One region of the Acidovorax bellezanensis genome, then DNA from elsewhere that is predicted to be linked to it. Evidence: predicted binding sites of a transcription regulator. Region 1 holds the regulator's gene; each other region holds the start of a gene.
The links. Region 1 encodes HrcA, which represses chaperone genes, less so after heat shock. Its sites were predicted from a motif close to TTAGCACTCNNNNNNNNNGAGTGCTAA; they were not measured.
Positions count from the first base shown of each region.

Region 2: the regulator HrcA is predicted to act here: its motif matches at 1,910-1,936, upstream of rpoH (RNA polymerase sigma factor RpoH).
Region 3: the regulator HrcA is predicted to act here: its motif matches at 1,366-1,392, upstream of N0K08_RS21715 (co-chaperone GroES).

Region 1 is NZ_JAODYH010000017.1:320,052-329,721, forward strand. It holds gene N0K08_RS22550 (dynamin family protein) at 7-1,968, shown strand; gene mutY (A/G-specific adenine glycosylase) at 1,971-3,032, shown strand; gene rapZ (RNase adapter RapZ) at 3,033-3,914, opposite strand; gene recN (DNA repair protein RecN) at 3,918-5,585, opposite strand; gene N0K08_RS22570 (NAD kinase) at 5,587-6,486, opposite strand; gene hrcA (heat-inducible transcriptional repressor HrcA) at 6,515-7,519, shown strand; tRNA gene N0K08_RS22580 (tRNA-Ile) at 7,572-7,648, shown strand; gene thpR (RNA 2',3'-cyclic phosphodiesterase) at 7,816-8,352, shown strand; gene N0K08_RS22590 (SDR family oxidoreductase) at 8,396-9,160, opposite strand; gene N0K08_RS22595 (peroxiredoxin) at 9,388-9,670, shown strand, end outside.
Region 2 is NZ_JAODYH010000003.1:455,015-464,684, reverse strand. It holds gene N0K08_RS05700 (Bug family tripartite tricarboxylate transporter substrate binding protein) at 1-835, opposite strand, end outside; gene rpoH (RNA polymerase sigma factor RpoH) at 938-1,882, opposite strand; gene N0K08_RS05690 (MarR family winged helix-turn-helix transcriptional regulator) at 2,155-2,613, shown strand; gene N0K08_RS05685 (MFS transporter) at 2,686-4,002, opposite strand; gene N0K08_RS05680 (c-type cytochrome) at 4,230-7,097, opposite strand; gene N0K08_RS05675 ((2Fe-2S)-binding protein) at 7,094-7,612, opposite strand; gene N0K08_RS05670 (FAD-dependent monooxygenase) at 7,695-8,852, opposite strand; gene N0K08_RS05665 (maleate cis-trans isomerase family protein) at 9,195-9,670, shown strand, end outside.
Region 3 is NZ_JAODYH010000017.1:158,654-168,323, forward strand. It holds gene groL (chaperonin GroEL) at 1-939, opposite strand, end outside; gene N0K08_RS21715 (co-chaperone GroES) at 988-1,278, opposite strand; gene N0K08_RS21720 (TonB-dependent receptor) at 1,570-3,750, shown strand; gene N0K08_RS21725 (PepSY-associated TM helix domain-containing protein) at 3,762-5,135, shown strand; gene N0K08_RS21730 (SDR family oxidoreductase) at 5,199-5,978, opposite strand; gene N0K08_RS21735 (2Fe-2S iron-sulfur cluster-binding protein) at 5,989-7,014, opposite strand; gene N0K08_RS21740 (GlcG/HbpS family heme-binding protein) at 7,040-7,516, opposite strand; gene N0K08_RS21745 (aldehyde dehydrogenase family protein) at 7,552-9,009, opposite strand; gene N0K08_RS21750 (TenA family transcriptional regulator) at 9,105-9,670, opposite strand, start outside.

The DNA.
Region 1 (9,670 bases):
AGCGATTTGGGACCATCATTCAATCAGCAGTTTGACCAGCACGGCGTCTGGCGCCGTGATTTCGCCCAGCAGCTGCACCAGTTGCGCGGCTGGCTGTCGGGCCATGAACTGCTGGACTCGGCCGTGCAGGAGCGCCTGCAGCGTCTGGAAGCGCAGGTGCGTGGCGATCAGGTCACGGTGGCCTTTGTTGCCGAGTTTTCGCGCGGCAAGTCCGAGCTGATCAATGCGGTGTTTTTCTCCTCCTACGGCCGGCGCCTGATGCCGGCGAGCGCGGGGCGCACCACCATGTGCCCGGCGGAGCTGGGCTGGGAGGAGGGCTTGGCGCCCAGTCTGAGGCTGCTGCCGATCGAAACGCGCGGCGAGGCGCGGGGCCTGGCCGAGTGGCGCCAGCGGCCCGATGCCTGGCAGCAGTGGCCCCTGGATGTGAACGATGGCGCGCAGATGGCCGCCATGCTGGCCAAGGTGGCCGAAGTGCGTCGCGTGCCCATGGCTCAGGCCCAGGCCTGGGGGCTGTGGCAGGACGAGGCCGGGGCGGAGCCTCCTCCGGTCGATATCCAAGGCCTGGTCGAAGTGCCTATGTGGCGCCATGCATTGATCAATCTGCCCCATCCGCTGCTGCGTCAGGGGCTGGTGATCATCGACACGCCTGGCCTCAACGCCGTGGGGGCCGAGCCCGAGCTGACCGTCAATCTGATCGCCCAAGCCCATGCGGTGGTGTTTCTGCTGGGCGCCGACACGGGCGTGACGCAGTCGGACCTGGCCATCTGGCGCGCGCATTTGCGGCCCACGGGCCAGGACGACGCTTCGCGGCTGGTGGTGCTCAACAAGATCGATACGCTGTGGGACAGCCTCAGCACGGGCCGTGAAATACACGCGCAGCTGCAGCGCCAGCGCAGCGCTTCGGCCGAAACCCTGGGCATAGACGTGGCGCGGGTGCTGCCGGTGTCGGCGCAAAAAGGCCTGGTCGCCAGGATTGGCGACAACGCTGCCCTGCTGCAGGCCAGCGGCCTGCCGGCCTTCGAGCAGGCGCTGTCCGAAGGCATCATGGGACGCCGGCAAAGCGTGTTGCGCGCGGCCGTGGCGTCCGGGGTGGAGCAGTTGCAGATCGAAGTGGTGCGTCGGCTCAACATCCGGCGCCGCGATCTCGATGACCAGATGGCCGAGCTGCGCAGCCTGCGCGGCAAGAACGTTTCCGTGATCGACGCCATGCGCCGGCGCATCGAGCAGGAGCAGGGCGAGTTCAGTGCCAGCGCGGCGCGAATCCAGGCGCTGCGCGCCGTGCATGGGCGTGCGTTGCAGACCTTGCTGTACTCCCTGGGCGCGGGCGCGGTCGAAGTTCAGCTGGCGGGGCTGCGCCAGGCCTTGCAGCACGGCGGCCTGAAGCTGGGCGCGCGCCGCCTTTATGCCGGCGCTTTTGCGCAACTGCACGGCGTGGTCGATCAGGCGCTGGTCGAGGCCGGGGAGCTGCAACAGATGCTGGCCGCGACATTTCGCGAGTTGAACGCCGAATTCGGTTTTTCGCTGCAGGCCACGACGACATTGCAATTGCAGGACCTGACCCAGGCGCTGGATCAGGTCGAGCGCGGCTATCTGCACTACCTGGGACTGGGCCATGCCATCCGGCTGGCCCGGGCCGATTACTCGCAGCGTCTGGTCCAGGCCCTGGCCCTGCGCCTGACCACGGTATTTGGCACTGCGGCCGACGCCATGGCGCTGTGGAGCCAATCGGCCATGGCCCAACTCGATGCACAATGGCAGGAACGCAAGCGCAGTTTCACGCGCCGCATCGAGGCCGTGGATCGCATCCAGCAGGCCGCCAGCAGCCTGGTCGAGCGCATCGCCGAGATCGAGGCGGCTGACGCAGGCATCGCGGCGCTGGAGCTGCGACTGGCGCAGCAGTGCCAACAATTGCTGGCCCTGCCTGCGTCCGCGCCCGGCGAAACCCGCGACCCCATACCGGTAATCTGATTTTGACGTCTTCCTCCATCGCCACCGCCGTCGTGCAGTGGCAGGCCTCGCACGGCCGCAACCATCTCCCCTGGCAGCAAACGCGCGACCCCTACCGGGTCTGGCTGTCGGAAATCATGCTGCAGCAAACCCAGGTCGCCACGGTGCTGGGCTACTTCCCGCGGTTTCTGCAGCAGTTCCCCGATGTCGCCAGCCTGGCGGCCGCGTCCGAGGACGCGGTGCTGGGTCTGTGGAGCGGCCTGGGCTATTACAGCCGGGCGCGCAATCTGCACAAGTGCGCCCAGGCCGTGATGGCCTTGCACGGCGGGCGCTTCCCGGAAACGGCCGAGGCCCTGGCCACGCTGCCCGGCATCGGCCGCTCCACCGCGGGGGCGATCGCCTCGTTCTGCTTTTCGCAGCGCGTGCCGATTCTGGACGCCAACGTACGGCGCGTGCTCACGCGCGTGCTGGCCTTTGGCGAAGACCTGGCCGTGGCGAAGAACGAGCGTGCACTGTGGGATCTGGCCACGGACCTGTGCCCCGATCCGCGCGAACTGGATCTGTACGAAGCCATGCCGCGCTACACCCAGGGCATGATGGACCTGGGCGCGAGCCTGTGCCTGCCGCGCAAGCCTGCCTGCCTGTTGTGCCCGCTGCAAAGCCAGTGCAAGGCGGCGCGCGCCGGCAATCCCGAGGATTACCCGGTGCGCACGCGCAAGCTCAAGCGCAGTGCGCAGGCCTGGTGGCTGCTGCTGGCCCAGGACAGCCAGGGCCGGATCAGCCTGGGCAAGCGTCCGTCCACGGGCATCTGGGCCGGGCTCTACAGCCCGCCGGTGTTCGAGGATGCGGCGGCGCTGGAAGCCGCCGTCCAGGCGCGCTGGCCGCAAGGCGGCGTGGAGCTGGAGCACCAGCCGGCCTTTCTGCATGTGCTCACGCACCGCGATCTGCACCTGCACCCGGTGCTGGTACGGGTCGATGCCGTGCATGCAGCCGAACCCGCGGCCGACGATTGGTACACGCGCGCGCAGTGGACCGACATGGGGCTGCCGGCGCCGGTGCGCAAGCTGCTCGAACGCGAAGGCTGATCAGCTTTCCGCCGTCGCCGCGCGGCCGTCGAGCTCGCGGTGGCGAATCAGCGTGGGCCAGTTCTGGCCGAAGTGGGCCGCCAGCTGCTCGACCAGATAGACCGAGCGGTGCTGACCGCCAGTGCAGCCTATGGCCACCGTGACATAGCTGCGGTGGTTTTGCGCCAGCAGCGGCAGCCAATGTTCGAAGAACTGCGTGATGTGCTGCTGCATCTGCAGCACGTCGGGTTGCTGGCGCAGGAAGGTCTGCACCGGCTCGTCCTTGCCCGACAGGGGGCGCAAGTCGATGTCGTAATAGGGGTTGGGCAGCATGCGCACATCGAACAGGTAGTCGCAGTCCACCGGCATGCCGTGCTTGAAACCGAAGGACTGGAACAGCAGCGTCATCTGCCCTTCGGGCACGGTCAGCAGGCTTTTGACATAGCTTTGCAACTGCGAGGAGCGGATGGTGCTGGTGTCTATGACCTGGGAATGGTCGCGCAGATCGGCCAGCAGCTCCCTCTCCCATTCGATGGTTTGCGCCAGCGCCTTGCGGCCTTGCTGCGCTTCGTCGCCCGACAGGGGGTGGCGCCTGCGGGTTTCCGAGAAGCGGCGCACCAGCGTGCTGGTGGTGGCGTCGAGAAACAGCGAATGCACCATCACGCCCTGGCTGCGCAACAAGGAGAGCTGCGCGGGCAGTTGGGGCAGGCCGGTGGCGCTGCGCGCGTCGATGGCAATCGCCACACGCTTGCCGTGGTGCGCATGTTCCAGGGCCACGAATGAGGACAGCAGCTCGGGCGGCAGGTTGTCGACGCAGTAATAGCCCGCATCTTCCAGTGCATGCAGGGCCACGGACTTGCCGGAGCCGGACATGCCGGTGATCAATACGACTTCAAGCAGCATGGCTCAACCTTTGCTTGCCGGCACACAGGCCTGCTGCAGCATTTCGCGGGCGTGTGCCATGGTGGTTTCCGACAGGCGTTCACCGCCAAGCATACGCCCCACTTCGGCAACGCGGCTATCTGGGGTGAGCGCGGTCACGGTGCTGGTGGTGGCCTGCTTGTCGCGGCGCTTGGCCACGACCAGATGGTGGTCGGCGCAGGCCGCGACCTGGGGCAGATGGGTCACGGCCAGCACCTGTCGGTCCTGGCCGAGCTTGTGCATCAGCCGGCCGACGGTTTCGGCGACGGCACCGCCCACGCCCGAATCCACTTCGTCAAAAATCAGAGTCGAGGCTTCACCCAGTTCGCTGGTGGTGACCGCAATCGCCAGCGAAATGCGCGACAGCTCGCCGCCCGAAGCGACTTTGCCAATGGGCTTGGGTGTGGCGCCCGGGTGGCCGGCCACCAGAAAGGCCAGCGCATCCAGGCCTTGCGGGCCGGGTTCGTCGGCCTCGGTCTGGGAGACTTCGAAGCGTCCGCCCTGCATGCCCAGCCCCTGCATGGCCAGCGTGATGGCGCGCGACAGCTTGGGTGCGGCCTTGGCGCGTTGCTGCGACAGCGCGCGCGCCGCCTGCTCGTACTGGGCATAGGCGGCATCGGCCTGCTGGCGCAAGGCCTCGATGTCGACCACGGCGTCGAGCTGGCGCAGCTCTTCCTTCCAGCCGGCGAACAGCTGCGGCAACTCGGCCGGCGGGCGCTTGTAGCGGCGCGCCAGCTGCATCCACAGCGACAGGCGCGTGTCGAGTTCGGCCAGGCGCTCCGGATCGAGCTCGGTGCGGTGCAGGTAGGACTGCAGCGAATGGCGTGCATCGCTGATCTGCGCCAGGCCCGAGGCCAGCACTTCGGCGATTTCCTTGAATTCCGGGTCCAGGTGCTCCTGGTCCTGCAGGTCGCCATGCGCGCGGTTCAGCGCCGCGAGGCCGCCGGTCTCGTCGTCTTCGATGGCGAACAAGGCACTTTGCGCCGTGTCGAGCAGGGCCTGGGCATGGGACAGGCGGGTGTGCTGGGCGTTGAGGTCTTCCCACTCGTCGTCGCCCGGAGCGAGCTTGTCGAGTTCGGCGATCTGCCACTGCAGCCGTTCGCGCTCGCGCTGCAGGCTGTCCTGCGCCTGCACCGCGTGTTCCAGCGTCTGGCGGGCGCCGCGCCAGCTGTCCCAGAGCTTGCGCAGCGGCTGCGTGGACAGGCCGGCGTAGGCGTCGAGCAGTTCGCGTGCCGCGTCCGGGCGGGTCAGGCTTTGCCAGGCATGCTGGCCGTGGATGTCGAGCAACTGCTCGCCCACGGCACGCAACTGGGTGGCGGTGGCCGGCGCGCCGTTGATCCAGGCGCGGCTGCGGCCCTGGGCATCGATCACGCGGCGCAGCAGCAGGCTGTCTTCCAGCGCAAAACCGCCGTGCTCCAGCCAGGGCTTGAGCCGTGCGGGGCAGTCGAATTCGGTACAGATGTCGGCCTGCGCCGCGCCTTCACGCACCACGCCAGCGTCGGCGCGCGCGCCCAGGGCCAGCTGTACGGCGTCGATCAGAATGGATTTACCCGCGCCGGTCTCGCCGGTGAGGGCGGTGAAGCCGCTGTGCAGGTCCAGGTCCAGGGCCTGGACGATGACAAAGTCACGCAAGGCAATACGTTTAAGTGCCATTTCAGTTCCCACCCTCGTTCCAGCCTAGCTTCTTGCGCAGCGTGGCAAAGTAGTTCCAGCCCTTGGGGTGCAGAAAACGTACGCAGTGCTCGGCCCGCGTCACCAGAATGCGGTCGCCGTGCAGCAGTGAAGCCAGCGATTGCATGTCGAAATTGGCGCTCACATCGCGCCCACCGACCACTTCGATGACCACTTCGGTCGCATCCGACAGCACGATGGGGCGGTTGGACAAGGTGTGCGGCGCAATCGGCGCCATCACCCAGCCGGGAATCGAAGGGTGCATCATCGGCCCGCCGACCGACAGCGCGTAGGCCGTCGAGCCCGTGGGGGTGGCGACGATCAAGCCGTCGGCGCGCTGGTAGGCGACGAAATTGCCGCCCACTTCGACACGCACTTCGAGCATGCCCGACGTCGCGCCGCGGTTCACCACCACGTCGTTCATGGCCAGGGCTTCGAAGACCTGCTGCTCGCCGCGCATCACGCGCGCACGGATCATGGGCCTGAGGTCTTCCTCGTATTCCCCTTGCAGCATGGGCGTGAGAACGGTCTGGTACCCTTCCAAGGGAATATCCGTGACAAATCCCAGGCGCCCCTGGTTGATGCCGATCAACGGCGTGCCATAGCGCGCCAGATGGCGGCCTATGCCCAGCATGGTGCCGTCTCCCCCGACGACCAGACCCAGGTCGCAAGTGGCCCCGAGGCCGTCGACATCCATGGACCGATACTGGTGTATGCCCGCATGGGCAGCAGTTTCGGATTCGAAAATGACTTCGCATCCTTGGCTGCTGACAAAGCTGGCAATATCTTGCAGGGCTTGGCGTGCACTGTCGGGGCTGGCGCTGCTGGAGGCGGGCGACTGGTATTTCCCGATCAGTGCGACTCGGCGGAACTTAGACGTCATTTTCAAATTACATCATTAAAATCACTACATGCTCGATGACCGTGCCAAGTTGTTACTCAAAGCGCTGGTCGAGCGCTACATTGCCGACGGCCAGCCCATAGGCTCGCGCACCCTTTCGCGCGCCTCGGGCCTGGAATTGTCGCCTGCGACGATACGCAATGTGATGTCCGACCTGGAAGGCATGGGCTTGATTGTCAGCCCACACACTTCCGCGGGCCGCATTCCCACCGCCAAAGGCTACCGTTTGTTCGTCGACACCATGCTCACGGTGCAGCGCGACGACTTCCACGCGCCCGTGCTGCCGGCCGAACAGCCGCAGAAAGTCATTGCCAACGCGGCCCATCTGCTGTCGAGCCTGTCGCACTTCGTCGGCGTGGTGATGGTGCCCAAGCGCACCTCGGTGTTCCGCCAGATCGAATTCGTGCGCCTGTCCGAAAAGCGCTTTCTGGTGATCATCGTCTCGCCCGAAGGCGATGTGCAAAACCGCGTGATCTTCACCGAAGTCGACTACACCTCCTCGCAACTGGTCGAGGCCGCCAACTTCCTCAACGCCAACTATGAGGGCCTGGCCATGGAGCAGGTCAGGGAGCGGCTCAAGGGCGAAGTGGACCAGCTGCGCGGCGAAGTCGCGGCGCTGATGCAGGCCGCCGTCAACGTCGGCACCGAAGCCATGCAAAGCGACGAGGCCGATGTGGTGATCTCGGGCGAGCGCAACCTGCTGGCCGTGAGCGATTTTTCCAGCGACATGGACCACTTGCGCCGCGCCTTCGAACTGTTCGAGCAGAAAACCCAGATCCTGCGCCTGCTCGACATCTCCAGCCAGGCCGAAGGCGTGCGCATCTACATCGGCGGCGAAAGCCAGGTCGTGCCCTTCGAGGAACTGTCGGTGGTGAGCGCGCCCTACGAAGTCGACGGCAAGATCGTCGGCACCCTGGGAGTGATCGGCCCGACGCGCATGAACTACGACAAGATGATCCAGATCGTCGACATCACGTCCAAACTCGTCACCAATGCCTTGAGCTACCGCCGCTAGGCACTACAATGGTCGGGTTTTGCCAAGACGCCTTCAGTGGCGCGGCAGCAGGGGGGCGTTAGCTCAGTTGGTTAGAGCAGAGGACTCATAATCCTTTGGTCGACAGTTCAAGTCTGTCACGCCCTACCAGTGTTTATTCAATGAAATCAATGGCTTGCCGGTAATTCGGCAGGCCGTTTTTCTTTCTGGCGGCAGCCAGGTGTCAACGCGGACATGTGGCCTGGGGGGCTCATCCGCACATTCTTTGCAGCAAAAATGGCTGGAAAGAGAAGGCCTGACTGATCACAATCCTGATCATGGACGGCCCGACCGCAAAGACCCAACGCCTGTTTCTGGCCCTTTGGCCCGATGCGCCTTGCAGCCATGCCATCGCTGATCTGGTCCAGCAAATGGACTTGCCGGCAGGCGCAGCGGTGTATGCCCCGCAGGACTGGCATGTGACGCTGCATTTTCTGGGCAGCGTGGGGGCAGATCGCATGCCTGATCTGGAATCGCTGGATGTCACCATGTCCCCGGTGACTGTCACGCTCGATCAACTCTGGCTGTGGCCGCGAGGCTTGCTCGTGCTGGCTGCCTCGGTGGTTCCAGAGGAGTTGAGCGAGTTGCATGCCCGCTTGGAGCAGAGACTGAAGGCCATGGGTTTGAAGACGCAGGAAGAGGCCTATCGCCCGCATCTGACTTTGGCCAGGAAGGTGGGCCAGCCAAGGCTGCCAGATCGCATTCCGCATATCCAGTTCATAGCGGATCGGTTCGCGCTGGTGGCCTCGACGGGACATGCACCTCAAAGGTACCAGTGTGTGCGGTGGTTGGGAGCCCGCGAATCTGGCGAATGAAACCCCAGATCCCAGGCGCAACACCGGTCCGGGCGACCGCGCTTCAGCCCCGGCCGACGAAAGGCATCTTGGTCGCCATGACGGTGTGGAACAGCACGTTGGCTTCCAGCGGCAGGCTGGCCATGTAGAGCACCGACTGGCCGACCACGGCCACATCGATCATGGGCTCGACAGCGATCTCGCCGTTGGCTTGGGGAACGCCCTTGGCCATGCGCGACGCCAGGTCGGTCATCGCATTGCCGATGTCGATCTGGCCCACGGCGATGTTGTACTGGCGGCCGTCGAGCGCGGCGGTCTTGGTCAGCCCCATCACCGCGTGCTTGGTCGCGGTGTAGGCGATCGAATTGGGGCGCGGCGCATGCGCGGAGATGGAGCCGTTATTGATGATGCGCCCGCCTTGCGGGCTCTGGTCGCGCATCACCTTGAAGGCCTGCTGCAGGCAATAGAACATGCCGTTCAGATTCACATCGACCACCTCGCGCCACTGATCCGGCGTCCAGTCGATGAAAGAGCCTGGCGGGTTGCCGCGGCCGGCGTTGTTGAACAGCAGATCGACGCGGCCGAATGTGGCGACCGCGCTTTCGAACAGCGCGGCGACGGCATCTGGGTCGCTCACATCGGTGGGCACGCAGTGCACGCGATCGCCCCGGCCATGCAGCGTCTGGGCTTCTTTCTTGACCTGTTCGAGCAACTCGGCGCGCCGACCCGCGAGCACCACGTGGAAGCCTGCTTCCAGCAAAGCCTGGGCCACGGCCTTGCCTACGCCCGATCCTGCACCCGTGATGACCGCCACTTTCTTGTCTGTCATTTCAAATCTTTCTGCGTGATGTCGAACCCCATTGTGGGTGCATTGCGGCCGGTGGCCGCGTGGGCTGTCGCCGTTTTTCAATGCGTCTAGAATTTATGAGTGCCCACCCTCTGGCGAACGCGCTGCACCAAGCACCCCTTCAGCATGCCGACGCACAGGGCATGCCGGCCAGGGAAAAACCGAAAGCCTGGACAATGCCACTCATCCACCATTGGCAGAAAGCTCCCATGCGCACTACCGGCTTTGGTATTCCCTTTGCATTTTCCGCAGCCGTTGCGCTCGCGGCCCTGTTCTCCCCGGCCGCGCATGCGGTGCTCAAGGTCGGTGATGCGGCGCCGGCCTTCACCACCCAGGCGGCGGTGGCGGGCAAGCCTTTCGAGTTCGATATGCAGGCGGCTCTCAAGAAGGGGCCGGTGGTGCTGTATTTCTTCCCCAAGGCCTTCACTCAGGGCTGTACCCAGGAGGCCCACGCCTTTGCCGAGGCCACGCCGCAGTTCAAGGCCCTGGGCG
Region 2 (9,670 bases), on a different contig from region 1:
TGAGCAGCGTTTCCAGGCGCCGGACCACGGGCTGGGGCAGCGAGCGCGGCGCCGCCACGGCGTTCCAGATTTCCATCTGGTAGTTGGCAATGCCGGCTTCGGCCAGGCTGGGGTACTCGGGCACCAGCGTGGAACGGCTGGTGGACGTCACGCCGATCACGCGCAGCTTGCCCGCACGCGCCTGGGCCGCGGCCATGGCCGGGGGCAGCAAAGCCATCTGGATTTGCCCGCCAATGATGGCGTTGATCACCTGCGGATTGCCGGGGTAGGGAACGTGCACTGGAGCGATGCCGGCACGCGCCTTGAGCAGCTCCATGCCGATGTGGGCGACGGTGCCTATGCCCGGGCTGCCATAGCTCCACTGGTCGCCGCTGGCGCGCGCGGCCGCGAAGAATTCGGCGGCCGTGTGGCCTGGCGTATGGATGGAGGCGGCCAGCACCAGCGGTGCGGTGGCAATCAGGCTGACCGGCTGCAAGTCCTTGAGCGGGTCGTAGCTGGTTTTGGGATTGATCAGCTTGGCGATGGTCATGTTGCCATTGATCATCAGTCCCAGCGTATGGTCATCGGTGGCACGGGCGACCGCATCGGCGCCGATGTTGCCGCCGGCACCGACCTTGTTTTCGACCACCACGGGCTGGCCCAGCAGCTTGGCCAGCGGCTCGGCCAGAGTGCGCGCGACCAGATCGGGGGACGATCCGCCGGGAAAGCCGACCACCAGCTTGACGGGGCGGCTCGGCCAGGCGGCGGGGCCGGCAGCCTGTGTCGGCATGGCTGCGGCACCTGTCACGGCGGCCGCCCAGGTGAGCACCGTGCGGCGGCTTGGCGTGGAAATCATGGAGAACTCCTCTGGTAACTGATCATGGGGGCGGCCCGGCGATGAAAAAAGCGCACAGCCTGTAAAGGCGGTGCGCTGATTATCCCCGGCGGGCAGGGCAGGTCAGGCGTATTCGGCCAGCGTCTTCTTCATCTTCTTCATGGCGGCCGATTCGATCTGGCGGATGCGCTCGGCGCTGACGCCATAGACCGCGGCGAGTTCGTGCAGTGTCATGCCGCCCGAGCCGTCGTCGTTGACTTTGAGCCAGCGCTCTTCGACGATGCGCCGGCTGCGCTCGTCCAGGCCGTTCAGCGCCAGGCTGATGCCGTCGGTGGCCAGCGCGTCGCGCTCGCGCGACTCGATCATGGCCGTGGGCTCGTGCGCGCCATCGGCCAGGTAGGCGATGGGGCCAAAAGCGTTCTCGCCGTCATCCGAAGGCGACGGATCCAGCAGTACATCGCCACCCGACATGCGGGTTTCCATTTCGATGACTTCTTCGCGCTTGACGTTGAGTTTTTGCGCGACGGTGTCGATCTCGAGGGCGCTGAGCGTGTCGCGGTTCGTGTTTCCATCGAGCGCAGCGGCATCGGCCTTGAGGCCTTGCTTCATCGAGCGCAGGTTGAAAAACAGCTTGCGCTGGGCCTTGGTCGTGGCCAGCTTGACCATGCGCCAGTTCTTGAGGATGTACTCGTGGATCTCGGCCTTGATCCAGTGCATGGCGTAGCTCACCAGGCGCACGCCCTGTTCGGGGTCGAAACGCTTGACGGCTTTCATCAGGCCGACGTTGCCTTCCTGGATCAGGTCGCCGTGGGGCAGGCCATAACCCAGGTATTGGCGGGAAATGGCCACGACCAGACGCAGGTGAGACATCACCAGGCGGCCGGCAGCGTCCAGATCGCTGTTGTTCTTGAGGCGGTGGGCGTAGTCCTGCTCTTCTTCCAGCGTGAGCATGGGAAGGCGGTTGACGGCCGTGATATAGGCGTCAAGGTTGCCCAGCGGGGGTACCAAAGCCCAGGGGTTGGTGGGCGTCAGAGTGGTCGTCGCAATGTTTCCGGATGTGGAGGTCATTGAAGTCCTTTCTTCCATACCTTCATGTTAGCAGTCTATTGGACAGAGTGCTAAGCCAGAAGTTCCTTAACCATGGACAGTCTGTGTCCACCGGGTCCACCCCCCGCCTCGCGGCGCCTGTGGGCCGTGCCATCGGCTTTCTTGCGGTGAGTCCACGGCATGACACTTTGATCTTGGTAAAGAAGGGGGGTGAAAAATGAAATTTTATGAGGCGGTGTGGCGGAATGGAAGTGAGACCATCCAAGCAGGAAAAATATTCATAAAATACAAAAATGAAGAACAGCCCTGAATTCCCGCCGCAAGAATATATTTTTTCAGACCAGATAGGGCATTTTCTGCGCCGTGCCTACCAGCGGCATACTGCGCTTTTCCAGCAATACATTCCAGATTCACAGCTGACGGCCGCCCAGTTCGTGGTGCTGAGTTCCATTCGTACCAATGACGGCAGTTCATTGGCGGATGTGGTCAAGGCGACGGTGATTGACCAGGCCACCATCCGTGGCGTGGTGGATAGATTGAAACAACGGGAGCTGGTCAGCGTGGACCACGATCGCATGGACAGGCGCAAGGTCGTGATCAAGCTGACGCAGGCCGGGCACGATCTGGTGACCGAGATGGAGCCTTTTGCGCAGCAGATCACCGAAAGCACTTATGGCAATCTCAATCCCGCCGAACGGCTGGCCTTGAATTTCCTGCTGCGCAAGATGCTGGAGGGCGGCGACGCCGCTTGATGGGTGCGCCGCACCACAAAAAAGAGCCGCCAGGGCATGCCCTGGCGGCTCTTTTTCAGTCAGTAGCCGGTCTCAATCCAGCACGCGGTTGCGCGATTCCACATCCACGGACCAGATCGCGATCGCACCCGCCACCAGCATGCTCGAGAGCACGGCCAGGGCCAGCGTGAAATGGGTGGCCATGATGGGGGCGATGATGGCGGGAGCGAACAGTCCGCCGAAGCGCGCGGTCGCGCCGGCCATGCCCATGCCGCTGGCACGCAGGTCGGTGGGATAGACCTCGGGCGTGAAGGCGTACAGCGCGCCCCAGGTGCCCAGCAGCGAGAAGCTCATGAGCAGGGTCGAGCCCACCACCACGATCGTCGAAGTGCCCAGGCTGTACAGCATGCAACCCACGGCGCTGAGCAGCAGGAAGCCGATCAGCGTGGGCTTGCGGCCCCAGCGCTCGACACCATAGGCCGACAGGGCAAAGCCCGGCAACTGCACCAGGGCCAGCACCACCAGGAATTCCTGGCCGCGCATGAAGCCGAAGCCGGAGCTGGCGAGCTTGATGGGCAGGTAGACGAACACGCCGTAGTAGGCAATCGAGATCAAGGCCCAGGCCATCAGCAAGCCTATGCTGCGGCGGCGCAGTTCCGAGGAGAACAGGGCAAAGATCGACTTGCGCTCCTGCAGTTCGGGTTGCAGCATGGGAATCTTGACATCCTTGCCGTTGACCTTGGCCACGCGTTCCAGCACCCGGCGCGCTTCTTCCGATTTGCCGTTGCGGTTGAGGAACATCGGCGATTCAGGAATGTAAAAACGCAGCACCACACCGATCAGCGCCGGGATTCCGGTCACAAAGAAGATCAGGCGCCAGGCATCGTCACCCCAGGCGACCGCGATCAGCGACAGCACCGCGAGGCAGATCGTGCCCACGGCCCAGAACGACTCGAGCAGCACCAGCCAGCGGCCACGCTTGTTGCTGGGCAGGAACTCGGCCATCATGGTGTAGTCGACGGGCAGCGTGCCGCCCACGCCGATACCGGTGACGAAGCGCAGGGCCAGCAGCCAGACCAGATCGGGTGCGAAAGCCGACGCGACGCCCGCGCAGGCGTCGATGACCACGGCCATCATCAGCACCGGGCGGCGACCGATGCGGTCCGCCAGCCGGCCGAACGCGAAGGCGCCGATCAGCATGCCGATGAAGAAGAAGGTGCCGGTGCTCAAGGCCTCGGGCATGGTGATGCCGAAAGTCTTGGCGATCGAGGGGGCGCTGAAGCCGATGGACAGCACTTGCATGGCATCCGCCAGCCATACCAGACCGAAAATCACAAAAAGCCGATATTGAAATTTTCCGACACCAGCTGTCTGGATGCCTTTCTCAACCGATATTAATGAAGATGACATGTAATATTTCCTTTGTGGGTCATTGCAATACTGTTGAACCGATATCCTGCAAGGCGGAAATTGAATGGCGTTGGCCTGTATTCGCGCCTTGATTTTTCATGGCGTCCGAATAATCCATTAATCGGATTTATGGAGCGCAGTCGTCAAGAAATGAGTGGTAGTGCGGATTGAATGCGTGGAGCCGATCTCAGAGGGACATATTCCGACTTTCATTCGCGTCACCGAGATCAATGCGGTAGGGCATGTGATGCGGCGCGCAGTTTGCTGATTGCCTTCGTTTCATGGGGCCAAGCGGGTTCCTCCGGTGCAAATCGTTCGCGCAAATAAGTCGTCAAATCCAGGATCTGGTTGTCGTCCAGGCTGTCCCTAAAGCCCGGCATATGGCCCAGCGCGTCATTGGCCGGCGTCTGGATGCCGTTCAGGATGATCTGGACCAGGTTGTCGGGACTGCTCGCATGCAGATTGGTGTTGAGCGCCAGCAGGGGCTTCACGCCAAACAGCGTCGGGCCGCTGCCGGCCTCGTGGCAGACGGCGCAGGCGTTCTGGTAGATGCGCTCGCCGTTGACATGGGGGCTGTAGGCGGGCGGGGCTGCCACGGCGGCGGCCTGCGGCGCTGGCTGGGCCTGTGTCGCGGGGGCGGTCGTCGATCCCGGCAGTTCCAGCAGATAGGTGCTGATGGCGCGCAGATCGCTGTCGGGCAGTGCGCCCAGGCCATGGATCACCGGGGCCATCGGTCCCGCGGCCACGCCGTGGCGCGAGGAGAAACCGGTGCGCAGGTATTGGTAGAGCTCATCGCGACTCCAGGGCAGCTTGCCGCCGGCGAGCTGGTTCAGCGCCGGAGTGCTCCAGCCTTCGGCTTCGCCGCCGGCCAGGTAGTGGATGCCGGTCTTTTCGGCGCCCAGGGCATTGCGCGGCGAATGGCAAGCAGCGCAATGGCCCGCGCCTTCGACCAGATAGGCCCCGCGGTTCCATTCGGGGCTGCGCGCCGGGTCGGCCTTGAAGGGCGTGGCATCGTGGAACAGCGCATTCCAACCGGCCATGGCCGGGCGCAGGTTGTAGGGGAAAGCCAGCTGCGTCTGCGGCGCCTGCGCTTTGACGGGCGTTTGCGACATCAGGTAGCCATAAAGCGCTTGCAGGTCACCATCGCTGAGCTTGGCAAAGGCCGTGTACGGAAACGCCGGATAGAGCTGGCGGCCGTCCTGGTGAATGCCTTGGCGCATCGCGCGCTCGAACGCGGCGAACGACCAGCGGCCGATGCCGGTTTCGTTGTCGGGCGTGATGTTGGTCGAGTAAATGGTGCCGAACGGTGTTTCCAGGCCCAGGCCGCCGGCATTGGCCGCGCCGCCGGGCGCCGTATGGCAGACCACGCAGTCGCCCGCGGCGGCGACGAGGCGGCCGCGCTCCAGCGCCTGCGGCGAGTACAGCGACACATCGGGGCCGGTGGTCAGCGGCAGCGCGGGCTTGAGCGGCCAGGCCATGGCGGCCAGTCCGGCTGCGCCGACCGCGCCCGCGGCCAGCCAGCCCCAGGGGCGTTGCCGCATCGCGCCTGGGCGCTCGGAGCCACTGCCGCCCAAGGCGAGGCGCAGCTGCTCTGCCTGGAACGGCACTTCGCGCAGGCGCACGCCAGTCGCCTGCTGGATGGCGTTGGCAATGGCGGCGGCCGCGGGCAGGGTGGTGACACCATCGAGGTCGAGTCGGCCCTGCCGGATCAGCCTGCCGTCGGGCGATGCAGGGTGGGTCAGTCCGGTCTGGTGTGGCAGCAGGCTGCCGGGCTGCGGGCTGTTCCAGTCGTCGAAGGCGGGTGCGCTGCCCAGCAACTGGCGGGCATCGGCCAGCAGTTGCGGGTCTTGCAGCCGGATTTCCGGGTGCAGCGTGGCGCTTTGCGCCGCATGCAATTGCTGGCTGTCGTGGCCGGCGGCGACGCGCGTGACTTCGATCTGGCCGGTTTGCGGGTGCACGGCGACTTCGGCCACCCAGGCGCTCCAGACCAGGCGGTCGGCGCCATCGGCGTCCAGCGTCTGCACCTGGGCGGTGGCAAAGCCGCGTCCGCGCAGGCGGCCGTCGGCATCTTCCGATGCCGGCCACTGGGCGCGCTCGGCGACCTGTTGGGCGAGATCGCGGCCCGGGCCCGCGGGCAGGTGTTGCAGGCGCCAGGCCAGCGGGTCCTGACCCTGGGCCAGGGCTTGTTCATGCCACAGGCTTTCATGGGCGAAGACCTGGGCGGCGTTCAAATCATGAACGCCTGCATGTTGCGGGCCGCTGCTGCTTTTGAGGCCTTGTACCGTGCCTGCGCCGCGCACGCTGGCATGGGCCGACGCGCGCGCCAGACCGGGCTGGCTCAGCAGGCGTGCGAGGCTGGGGCGCACGGCCCAGGGCGCGTGCGACAGCAGCGTGGCGGATGCCGTCGAGCCCGTGCCGTGGTGCGCCTGAATCTCTGTCGACGGGGAGGGCGATGCCATGGGCATGTGCAGCACCAGCTGGTCGTCGGCGCTGCAGGCCTGGCAGGCCACGCTCACGGGACGGCCCACGGCCTGGGACAGCAAGGCGGCATCGGCGGCGGCATCGAGCAGGTCCAGAAGGTGTAGCGGGGCGGTGTCGGCCAGGGCGGCGGTGCGCAGGTGCAGCGCCGCTTCGGGCAGTTGCAGCAGCGCGGCCAGTTCGCTGCGCACCAGGCGCTGCGTTTCGGGTTCGCAGGGGGGCAGCCAGATGCTGGCGTGGTCATTGAGGCACCAGACCAGGACTTGGGCTGCCGTGGGCACGGGCGTGCGCGGCAGCTGCCAGACAAAGCGCGTCTGCTGTTCGGGGGCGGCCGGCATGTCCGGCGTATCGGGGCTGTGCCAGACGGGCGCCAGGCTGCTGGCGGCCTGCAGGGCATGGATCGGCGCCACGGCGACCACGCCGACGAAATGGCTCAGCTGTACGGCGGCCACGACACCCGCCATGGCGCGCGCCTCGTCCAGCCGGACGCTGACCAGTTCGCTGCCCTGGTAGCGCAGGCCGTTCCAGTGGGCCGCCGGGGGGCGCAGCGCCAGGCCGTACAACAGATCGGCGGGCAGCGCGGGGGTGGCCGCGGAGGCCGGAATGGACAGGTTCATCGCGCCGCCTCGGACGCGCAAGCCGCGCGCAAGTGCACGGCCTGCAGGGCCGCCTGCATGATTTCCACATGCGTGCCGCAGCGGCACAGGTTGTGATGGAGCTCATTGCGCAGCTCCTGCTCACTGGGATGGGGATTGCGGCGCAGCAAGGCCTCGACGGTCATGATCATGCCGTTGAGGCAGTAGCCGCACTGCGCTGCCTGACAGTTGATGAAGGCCTGTTGCGTGGGGCCGGGTTGCTGGCGCGTGCCCAGGCCTTCCAGCGTGGTGACTTCGCGGCCCTGGGCCGAACGCACAGGAATCACGCAGGAACGCGCTGCCACGCCATCGATCAGCACCGTGCAGGCACCGCACTCGCCCAGGCCGCAGCCGTACTTGGGGCCGTTGAGCTCCAGGTCATTGCGCAGCACATGAAGCAGTGCTGTTTCGGGCGCGGCCGCAACCTCGCACGGGCGTGCGTTGACGCACAGGCGCAAGGGAGCGGAGGGGCTGCTGGGATGGCGGGTGGTTTCCATGCAAAAGGGCTGCGGTTCTAAAGGTCGTCTGGGGTCGCCGGACCAGCGGGGTGAGCCGCTGGTCCGGCGCGTGGCGCGGAGATCAGGCCGCGATTTTGACCTTGGGCTCCACCAGTGGCGTGTTGAACACGTCGTAGCCGAAGCACCACGAAGGATCTTCGTTCGTGCGCAGCCAGGTGTTGTCGTGCGAAATGCGCTGGACCTTGGTGGCGCGTTCGCTGCGGTTGGCTTCGTACAGGGCGAAGGCCAGCTCGTGATTGTGTGCGCCGACTTCCTTGAGGCAGCGCGCCAGCATGGCACCGTCTTCGATGGCCATGGCAGCGCCCTGGGCCATATGCGGCTTCATGGGATGGCAGGCATCGCCCAGCAGCACCAGACGGCCGCGGCTCCACAGGGGCAGGGGATCGCGCTCGAGCAGCGACCACTTGGTGACTTCGACGGTGGCATCGATCAGTGCCTGCACCGTGGGGTGCCAGCCGTCGAAGGTGGCGCGCATTTCTTCCTTGCTGCTTTCCAGCCAGCGGTCGTTGAGGTCCCACTTTTCGACGGGAACGCCGGTCACGTAGTAGAGCTCGTCGGCCTTGCCCGTGACGAAGTAAGTCATCATGTGGCGGTCTTCGCTCCACCATTTCACGCAGGCGTCGAAGGGCAGCATGCCGGCCTTGACGGCGGGCGTGGGGAACACCGCGCGGTGGGCCAGGTAGCCCGCGTACTTGGGTGGCTCGACGCCCAGCAGCTCTTCGCGGATGCGCGAGTTCACGCCGTCCGCGCCGATGACGATGTCGGCTTCTTCGGTCGTGCCGTCGGCAAAGTGCATCACCACCACGTCACCGCGGTCCTCGACCCGGGTCAGGCTCTTGTTGTAGGCCATGACATTGTCGGGCAGGGTGTCGACCAGCAGCGCATGGAAGTCACCGCGGTGCACTGTCAGGTAGGAGGCGCCGTAGTTCTTGACGGCGTAGTCGCCCAGCGGGATCTGCGCCATCACGTCGCCGGTCTGCCAGTGGCGGCTGTACCAGTAATCGGGGTGCGAGCCTTGCGCGTTGAGCGCGTCTTCGATGCCGATGCGGCGCAGGATCTTCATCACGTTGGGGCCGACGTGGATACCCGCTCCCAGGCGCGAGAAGCTCGGCGACTGTTCATAAACGCGGACATTGAAGCCCTCCTGAAGCAGCAGCTTTGCGGCGGCAGCGCCGCCGAGGCCGGCGCCGACCACGGCGATACGGGGGGATTGAGACACTTGATAACTCCTTGCGGGAATGTTGAAAGGAAATGGGGCGTTCAAAGGGCCGTTGTTGACCTCTTTGAGCAGCTTTCATGCCAGCTTTTTAAAAGACTGATTTGAATGTGTACGCTCTATTTTTCGTCGCAAGGGTTGATTGAAAACAGAGGACTTCTACCTAGTTCTGTTTCTTCTTTCGCACTTTTCTGGCGTTGAACGTGCATTTGTGGTGCATTCATGCACCAAATTGGAAGAAATTTGACGGTTGAAGCCTTGGAAGTGTGGGCACGGGTTTTGCACTATTGAGCGTGTACGCTTATTTGAGTAGTATTTATCTACCCATTTCCTGAAAGTCTTCACATGACCAAAACATTCCGTATCGGGCAGATCGTTCCCAGCTCCAACACCACCATGGAAACCGAAGTGCCGGCCATGCTGCAGGCGCATTCCGTGGTGCGCCCCAATGACCGTTTCACCTTCCATTCGAGCCGCATGCGCATGAAGAAGGTGGTCAAGGAAGAACTGGCGGCCATGGACGCGGAAAGCGATCGCTGCGCGCTGGAGCTCAGCGATGCGCGCGTCGACGTGCTCGGCTACGCCTGCCTGGTGGCCATCATGGCCATGGGCCACGGCTACCACCGCGTTTCGCAGCAACGCCTGACCGAGCGCACGGTCTCGAATGGCGCGACCGCGCCCGTCATCACCAGCGCGGGCGCGCTGGTCGAGGCGCTCAAGGTCATGAAGGCCAAGAAGATCGCGCTGGTCGCGCCCTACATGATTCCGCTGACCGAACTGGTCAAGGACTACATCGCGGCCGAAGGCTTTGAAGTGGTCGA
Region 3 (9,670 bases), 160 kb from region 1:
CGTGACCTTGTCCAGCGTCAGGCCGACTTCTTCAGCGATGACCTTGCCGCCCGTCAGGATGGCGATGTCTTCCAGCATGGCCTTGCGGCGGTCGCCGAAGCCAGGAGCCTTGACAGCCACAACCTTCAGGATGCCGCGGATGGTGTTGACCACCAGCGTCGCCAGGGCTTCGCCTTCGACGTCTTCGGCAACGATCAGCAGAGGACGACCGGCCTTGGCAACTTGCTCCAGCGTGGGCAGCAGGTCACGGATGTTGCTGATCTTCTTGTCGAACAGCAGCACGAAGGGGTTGTCCAGGATGGCCGATTGCTTTTCCTGGTTGTTGATGAAGTAAGGCGACAGGTAGCCGCGGTCGAACTGCATGCCTTCAACGACTTCGAGTTCGTTGTCCAGGCTCTTGCCTTCTTCAACCGTGATAACGCCTTCCTTGCCGACCTTGTCCATTGCGTTGGCAATGATCTGGCCCACGGACTCGTCCGAGTTGGCAGAAATCGAGCCGACCTGGGCGATTTCCTTGGAAGTGGTGGTGGCCTTGGATTGGGCCTTGAGCTGCTCGACCAACACGGTCACAGCCTTGTCGATACCGCGCTTCAGGTCCATGGGGTTCAGACCAGCGGCGACGTACTTGGAGCCTTCGCGCACGATGGCTTGGGCGAGCACGGTAGCCGTGGTCGTGCCGTCACCAGCGATGTCGTTGGTCTTGGAAGCCACTTCCTTCACGAGCTGAGCGCCCATGTTCTGCAGCTTGTCCTTGAGTTCGATTTCCTTGGCAACGGACACGCCGTCCTTGGTCACCGTAGGGGCGCCGAACGAGCGCTCCAGCACCACATTGCGACCCTTGGGGCCCAGAGTCACCTTGACCGCATTGGCCAGGATGTTCACGCCTTCAACCATGCGGGCGCGTGCTTCACCACCGAAAACTACGTCTTTAGCTGCCATTTTGATTCTCCGAATTCAGTTAACAGGAAGGCCGGGAAGGAGAAGTGCTTACTTCTCGACGACTGCGAACAGGTCGTCTTCCTTCATCACCAGCAGTTCGTCGCCATCGACCTTGACGGTCTGGCCGCTGTACTTGCCGAACAGAACGCGGTCACCGACCTTGACGTTCAGAGCGATCAGTTCGCCCTTGTCGTTCTTCTTGCCGGGGCCGACGGCCAGGATTTCACCTTGGTCGGGCTTTTCGGCGGCGTTGTCAGGGATAAAGATGCCGGAAGCGGTCTTGGTTTCGTTTTCGAGGCGCTTAACGATCACACGATCGTGCAAGGGACGAAGTTTCATAACATCTCCAGATACATCAACAGGTTGGAACCACACTGCCAAGCCGGGAGCGGCTCGACATTCGAAATTGCCGGGGGCAGGGCACTGTTAGCACTCTATCCCAACGAGTGCTAATGATAAGGGCGTTTTTCGGACTTTCAAGTGTTTTGCGGCAAGAGGCCTTGGCGAATCCGGGGATCGCAGAGGGTGCTTGGAAGCCTCGTCCGGGAAATCCCTGTGGTTTTTGGCGGCGGCCCAGGAGGGAAAAGCCGCAAAAGATAAAATCAAACGAGAATCATTTTTGTTTTTATTATGAAAAACCCGTCACTGCGCCCCACTGTGGGCGCTATTGCCTTGTGGGCAACTGCGTGCACGGCGGGGGCGCAGCCAGCAGCCTCTGCCCCCGAGATGGACACGGTCACGGTCGAAGCCAGCGCCGATGCCTCGGTCGAAGGCCTGGCCAAGCCCTTTGCCGGCGGGCAGGTGGCGCGTGGTGGCCGCGTGGGCCTGCTGGGGCAGCAGGACCTGATGGACACGCCGTTTCAGCTCACGAGCTATACCAATACGCTGATCCGCGATCAGCAGGCGAAAAGCGTGGGCGAAGTGCTGCTCAACGACCCTGCCGTGCGCAGTGCCCGGGGCTATGGCAATTTCCAGGAAATCTACATGCTGCGCGGTCAGCCGATGTACTCGGACGACATCGCCTACAACGGCTTGTACGGCCTGCTGCCGCGCCAATATGTGGCGTCGGAATTCTTCGAGCGCGTCGAAGTGCTGCACGGTGCAAGCGCTTTCCTCAATGGCGCGGCCCCGGGGGGCAGCAACCTCGGCGGCGCGATCAACCTCGTTCCCAAGCGCGCGAGCAATGAAGCGCTGAGTCGCGTGGACCTGGGCGTGCAGTCGGGCGGCCAGGTGTCGGCGTCCGTCGACCTCTCGCGCCGCTTCGGTCCGGACAACAACACGGGCGTGCGACTCAATGCCGTGCGCCGCGATGGCGGCACGGCTATTGACGGCGAAAGCCGCGGGCTGACGGCGTTGGGTCTGGGCCTGGACTGGCGCAGCCGCGATGTGCGCGTGTCGGCGGACCTCGGCTACCAGGACGACAAGCTCAAGGGCGCGCGTCCCAATCTGACGCCCGCTGCGGACTTCATTCCCGCCGTGCCCGACAACAAGACCAACTACGCCCAGCCCTGGACCTATTCCAATGCCAAGGACCTGTTTGCCACCGCGCGCGCCGAATGGGACCTCAGCGACCAGGTCACGGCCTGGGCCGCGGGCGGGCTCAAGCGCGGCAAGGAAGAGAATTCACTGGCCAGTCCCACGATGGTCGATCGCTCCGGGATGGCGAATACGGGCCGTTTCGACAACAGCCGTGAAGACGATGTGAAGACCGGCGAAATCGGTCTGCGCGCGCGCTTCGCGACCGGCGCTGTCCAGCACCAGGTGGTCGCGTCCGCCTCGTGGTTCGCGCATGAGGAGCGCAACGCCTGGGCCATGTTCACTGGCGGCAATTTCCCCATCAATATCTACGACCCGGTGGGCTCGGCGCGCCCGGCCACCAATCTGGGCAGCGGCAATCTGTCCGACCCGCTGCGCGCGGGCGTGGATAAGCTGCAGAGCTATGCGCTGGCCGACACCTTGTCCTTCCATGACGATCGCGTGCTGCTGACCCTGGGCCTGCGCCACCAGAGCATTGAGCAGAACAGCTTCAGCAATGCGACCGACCTGCAGACTGGCAGCTACAAGAAGTCGGCGACCACGCCGGTCGTGGGTCTGGTGTTCAAGGCCACGCCCGCACTTTCGCTGTACGGCAACTATGTTGAAGGCTTGGTCAAGGGTGAGGTGGCACCCACCTCTGCCGGCAACCTGCCCGTGCTCAATGCCGGTCAGGTGTTCTCGCCCTACCGCGCCAAGCAAAAAGAGGTCGGCGTGAAGTGGCAGCAGGGCGGACTCGGCGCCACGGCCGCGCTCTACACCATGGACAAGCCGGTCAGCTATGTACAGAACCAGGTCTTCGGCGAGTTTGGCACGCAGCGCTACCGCGGCCTGGAGCTGAATGTCTTTGGCGAGCCCGTCAAGGGCCTGCGCGTGCTCGGCGGTGTGACTTTTGCGGACGCCAAGCTCAAGACCACGGCCGGTGGCTTGTACCAGGGCAACAACGCGATCGGCGTGCCGCGTCGCCAGCTGACGCTGGGCGGCGACTGGGATGTGCCCGGCGTGCAGGGCCTGGCGCTCAATGCGCGCCTGATCCACACTTCGAGCCAGTATGCGAATGCGGCCAACACGCTGAACGTCAAGGGCTGGACCCGCACCGATCTGGGTGTGCGCTACATGATGGACATCGGCAACGACCGCCTGCTGACGCTGCGCGCGCGTGTCGACAACCTGTTCGACAAGCAGTACTGGGCGTCGGTCGGCGGCTATCCGGGTTCGAACTACCTGGTGCAGTCCACGCCGCGTACTTTCGCCCTCAGCGCCAGTGTCGATTTCTGAGGTAGCGCCACATGCGTGAGTTCTGGACCGTGGTCCACCGCTGGATGGGCCTGACGGTGGCGCTTTTCCTGATCGTGGCGGGAGCGACCGGTGCGGTGATTTCGTGGGACCACGAGATCGATGAATGGCTCAACGGCGACATCATGCACACCCCGGGGCGGGGCGCGCTGCGGAACCCCTTGGCACTCGCGGCCGCGGTCGAAGCCAGCGACCCGCGCGCCGAGGTGGCCTACATGACGCTGGGATTGGAAGAAGGCCATGCGGCCTCCTTTCTGGTGCGCCCGCGCAAGGACCCGGCCACGGGCCGGTTCCATGTGCTCGACTACAACAACGTGTTTGTCGACCCGGTGACCGCGCAGATCACCGGGCACCGCGATTCCAAGAGCCTCACGCTCAGCACCCGCAACCTCATGCCCTGGCTGCGCCATCTGCATGAAAGCCTGCACATGCCGGCCTTCTGGGGCAGCGACCGCTGGGGCTTCTGGCTCATGGGCGGCGTGGCGCTGATGTGGTTGATCGACAGCTTTGTCGCGCTCTACCTCACGCTGCCGCGGCGCCTGGCCGCGCGCCGCGTGTCAATGCCGTCAACAGCCCATGCAACTGTGCTGTCCCAGCGCAGGGGCAACGAGGAAGGGCCGCCCCGCACCGAGGCTGCCGTCCCCCTCCACCGAAGGTTGAGAGGGGGAAGCCGCGTGAGCGGCTCAGGGGGGTCAAAATCTTGGTGGAGCCGTTGGCAGCCGTCGTGGGTCGTGCGCTGGCGCGCGGGCGGCTATAAGCTCAACTTCGACCTGCACCGCGCGGGCGGCCTGTGGATCTGGGTCCTCATCATTGTGGTGTCGTTCACTTCCTTTTCGCTGAACCTGTACCGCGAGGTGTTCTATCCGGTGATGCGCCAGATCTCGACGACCACGCCCGGCCCGTACGAAACCATCACGCCCGCGCCTTTCGGCAGCTTCATCGAACCCAAGGTCTCGTTCGCCACGGCGATCGATATCGCGCGCCGCGAAGGCGAGCGCCTGGGCTTCGAGCACCCGCCGGGCGGCATCTGGTACGGCGGGGATTTCCCGTTCTACAACGTGTCGTTCTTCGATCCGGCTGATGAAATGGGCGGCATGGGCATGGGTCTGTCGAACATCTATGTGAGCGCGGACAACGGCGAAGTGCTGGGCATGCACCGGCCCTGGCATGGCACGGCCGCCGATGTGTTCGTGCAACTGCAGCTGCCGCTGCATTCGGGGCGCATCCTGGGCCTGCCGGGACGCATCATGATGTCCTTCATGGGCCTGCTGGTGGTCATGCTGTCGGTCACGGGCATCGTGATCTGGGAGCGCAAGCGCCGGGCGCGCAGGGCCAAGGAGCGTGCGCTGGCGGTCAGCGCGGCATGAAAAAACCGCCTGCGGGCGGTTTTTTCATGGCCCGCATGGGCGCGCAGGCTTCAATGCAAGACATCAAAAGATGCCAGGGTACTCGCCGCCGTCGATCAGCAGGCTTTGTCCTGTCATATAGCCCGCCAGATCGGACGCAAGATAGGCAATCAAGGCCCCGACTTCCTCAGGCCTGCCGAATCGGCCTGCCGGATTGTGTGCTTCCCGTGATTTGCGGATGGCTTCCACGGAATCCCCCTGGCTCAAGGCCAGCTTCTGGATGTGCCGTGCCTGGGCATCGGTGTCGAAGGCCCCTGGCAGCACGTTGTTGACGGTGACGTTGTCACGCACCGTCTGGCGCGCCAGGCCCCCGCAAAAGCCGACCAGGCCCGAGCGCGCGCCATTCGACAGGCCCAGCTCGGCATGCGGGGCTTTGACGCTGCGGGAGACGATGTTGATGATGCGGCCGTACCGGCGTGCGCGCATGCCGTCGACCACCTGGCGGATCATGTCTATGGGGCCGACCATCATCAAGTCCAGCGCGCGGTGCCAGGTCTCGCTGTCCCAGTCCTGGAAATCACCGGGTGGAAAGCCGTCGGCATTGGTCACCAGAATGTCGGGCGCCGGGCAGGCCTGCAGCGCGGCCTGTCGCCCTGCCGCCGTGGTGATGTCGGCCACCACGTGGCGCACCGCCAGGCCGCAGTCCTGCGACAGCTGGGTGCTGGCGCTTTGCAGCGTGCTTTCGGTGCGCGCGGCAATCACCACATGCACGCCTTCGAGCGCGAGCTGGCGGGCCGTGGCGTAGCCCATGCCCTTGCTGCCGCCAAAGACCAGGGCGGATTTTCCGGCGATCTTCAAGTCCATGCGGCAGTCCTCAGGTGGCGTCTGCCAGGGCGGCAGCGGCGTTTTGGAAGAGAAAGCTGTCCGAGTAGATCTTGTCCATGGCGGCGCCGGACAGGGCCAGCACCGCCTTGGCCTCTTCGATCATGCGCGGCGACCCGCACAGGTAGATCGAATGCTCGGAGAGGTCGTCGAAGTCTTGCGTGATGGCATCTTGCACATGGCCGCGCCGGCCGGTCCAGGCATCGGAAGGGCGCGACAACACGGGGATGAAGCGAAACTCATACAGCCGGCTGCTCCAGCGCTCGAGCTCGTCCAGCAGGTACAAGTCCTGCTCGCTGCGCATGCCCCAGTAGAAGTGGATGGGTGGGCAATCCTCGTCGTCCAGCAGCGATTCCAGAATGGCCCGGATGGGGGAAAAGCCCGTGCCGGTGGCCGCGAACACCATGGGCTGGTAGTCCTGGGCGTGGTGGTGGAAGTTGCCGTGGGGCAGCTCCACCTGCAGGTCATCGCCGGGGCGTGTCGTGGCCAGCATCTGGTCGGTGAACTGGCCGCCGGGGATCTTGCGGATCTGCAGGCTGATGCGATTGCCCTGCAGCGGGTTGGCCATGGAGAAGCTGCGCACTTCACCGTTGCCCAGCGCAATGTTCAGATACTGGCCCGGCGCATAGCGCACACCGTGCTCGGCCGGCAACTCCAGCGCCAGATGGTAGATGTCAGGAGAGTGCAGCGCCATTTCCACTACCGTGGCGGTCAGCGTCTGTGGGGGCGAGCACGCCGGCCCCTGTTCCACGCTGATCACCAGGTCGGATTGCGCGCGTGCCTGGCAGGCCAGGGCGTAGCCCTGTGCATGTTCTTCATCGGTCATCGCCATCGGCAGTTCGCCGTCTGGATAGGCAATGCTGCCGGTTTCGACCTTCATGCGACAGGTGCCGCAACCGCCGAACGTGCATTCGTGCGGCAAATCCACACCATGGCGCGTGGCGGCTTCGAGCACGGATTCCTCGCTGTCGACATCAAACGCTTGCTGCGTCTGCAGCCAAAGTACGCGGTAGGTCACGGTTTCTCTCCTTGCACGCGGTGGCTTATTTCTTGATATCGGCCTGTACCAGTACTTCGGCGCGGCTGCCCAGCACTTCCTGCAAGGCTTGCAAAGCAGCCAGGCCGCAGGCCGTGTCCTGCTCGCCATTGCCGCCCGACAGGCCTACGCCGCCAATCACTTCGCCGTTGACGACGATGGGGAAGCCGCCGACGAACACGGCGAACTTGCCTTCGAAACTCCACTGGATGCCGAAAGCCTCGTTGCCGGGCAGCGCGGGGCCGTTGGGGGCGGTGTTGAACAAATGGGTCGAGCGTTTGTGGCCGGCGGCGGTGAAGGCCTTGTTCCAGGCGATCTGCGGTCCCGTCACGCGTGCGTTGTCCATGCGTTCGAGCACCAGCGGGAAACCGCCTTCGTCGGTGATGCAGACGGTTTCGGGGACGCCAATTTCCTTGGCCTTGGCCAGTGCGGCGTGGGCCATGGCCCGGGCTTCGTGCAATTCCAGTTTCAGTGCGTTTTTCATGGTCGGTTCCTGGTTCGGAGAAGAAGGGAAAGGCGTCAGACGCCGCGGTAGACGGTCTTGATCTGGGTGAAGAAATCCAGACCGGCGCGACCGGATTCACGGAAGGTGGAGGTGCTGGAGTTCTTGATGCCGCCGAATGGGGCATTCACCAGGTTGCCGGTGGTGGTGCGGTTGATCTTCACGGTGCCGGCCTGGATCTCGTTGGTGAAGATGTGCATGTAGCGCGGGTTCATGGTCACCAGGCTGGCGGACAGGCCGTATTCGGTGTCATTGGCCTTGGCCAGTGCATCGTTGAAATCGGCGGCTTCGATGATGGCCAGCACCGGCCCGAAGATTTCCTCCTGGGCAATCCGCATGCGGGGCGTGACATCGGTGAAGACGGCCGGAGAGACGTAGTAGCCCTTGTCGAAACCCGGGCCGCTCAGGCGCTCGCCGCCACACAGCCAGCGGGCTTCCTGCTTGCCGATGTCCACATACTTGAGCACGGTCTGCATCTGCTTTTCCGTGGCCAGCGGGCCCAGGTCCATGCCGGGCGTCATGCCGGGGCCGATCTTCAGTTCGGCGACGCGCTGCAGCAGCTTTTCGGTGAAGACCGCCTTGACGCTGGGCACGACGATGATGCGGCTGGTGCCGGTGCAGGCCTGGCCGGTCAGCGAGAAGCCGCCCTTGATCGCCAGGTCGACGGCATGGTCCAGATCGGCATCTTCCATGACGATCAGCGGATTCTTGCCGCCGAGCTCCATCTGCAGGCGCGTGGTCAGGTGCACGCTGCGGTGGATTTGCGTGCCGGCCACGGTCGAGCCGGTGAACGAGATGGCGCGAATGGTGTTGGAGGTGGTGATCACCGGACCGACATCGCCGGCACGGCCCGTCACGCAGTTGACGACGCCGGCGGGAATGCCTGCTTTTTCCAGCGCCTCGACCAGGCGCAGGCCGCTCAGCGGGGCATCGGAAGAAGGTTTGAAGACCACGGTGTTGCCGGTGATCAGGGCCGGCGCGAGCTTGCGCGCCGGTATGGAGGCCGGGAAGTTCCAGGGCGAAATCACCGTCACCACGCCCAGGGGCTCGCGGTGACTGAAGACGTGCATGTGGGGGTCATCCTGCGGGTAGGTTTCGCCGCCGCAGGTCTGGCCTTCGGTGGCGTAGAAGCGGAAGGTTTGCGCGCTGCGCAGGAACTCGTCCTTGGCCTGGGCCAGGGCCTTGCCTTCTTCCCGGGTCAGCTCCTGGGCGAACTGGTCGACGTTCTGCTCCAGATACAGTGCGGCGTCATTGAGGATCTTGGCGCGCTTGCCGATGGGCGTCTTGCGCCAGGCGTCGAAGGCTTTTTGCGCGGCGGCGACGGCGGCTTCCGCGTCGGCGGAGCCGGAGGCCTGGAACTGGCCGACGATGTCGTCCGTATCGGCCGGGTTGGTGTTGTCAAAGCTTCGGCCTGACTGGCAAGGCAGCCATTTGCCATCGATGTAGTTCAAGAACTTCTGCACTGTTGCGGTCATGGCGGTCGGTGAAGGTTGGTAGGGGGGCGTTGTCGGGCGGTATGGGAAGCGGGCATGGCGCATGTCGCCATGCCCGCGCAGGCCTGGGGCCTGTTTCAGGCGGCGACGAGTTCCTCGGCGGGAATCTGCAGTTCGTGGGCCACGTAGTCGTGGTAGAGCGCCGTGGTGTAGAGCAGACGCATCTGGGCGCCGATTTCGCAGATGCGCAGGCACTGGGCTTGCAGCTCGGGTGTGTTGGCGTGCTCGAGCACGATCTGGTAGCCGCGCTCGCCGTGGATCTCGTCGGAGACGATGTGCAGGTCGAAGAATTCGACTTCTTCGTCGGTGAAGCCGTATTTCTCGCGCAGCGTGGGCGTCTGCTTGCGGTAGATCGAAGGCACCTGGGATTCCAGGCCGACCACCAGGCCGGCGACCGCCACCACGGGGTCTTCGCGCATGGCCACGGCATAGCACCAGGCCTGCAGGCCGCGGGTGGTGGGCGACATGTTGTCGGGGTTGACGACGCGCTCACGGGTGGTGCCGCAGGCTTCGGCGAAACGGATCAGCAGGTCGGTATGGCGGTCGCCGCCAATTTCTTCCTCATACATGTTGGCCAGCAGGAAATCCTTGGCTTCCGTCATGTGGTGCGGCGTGCGGGCGTACAGGTAGCCCAGGTAGTCGG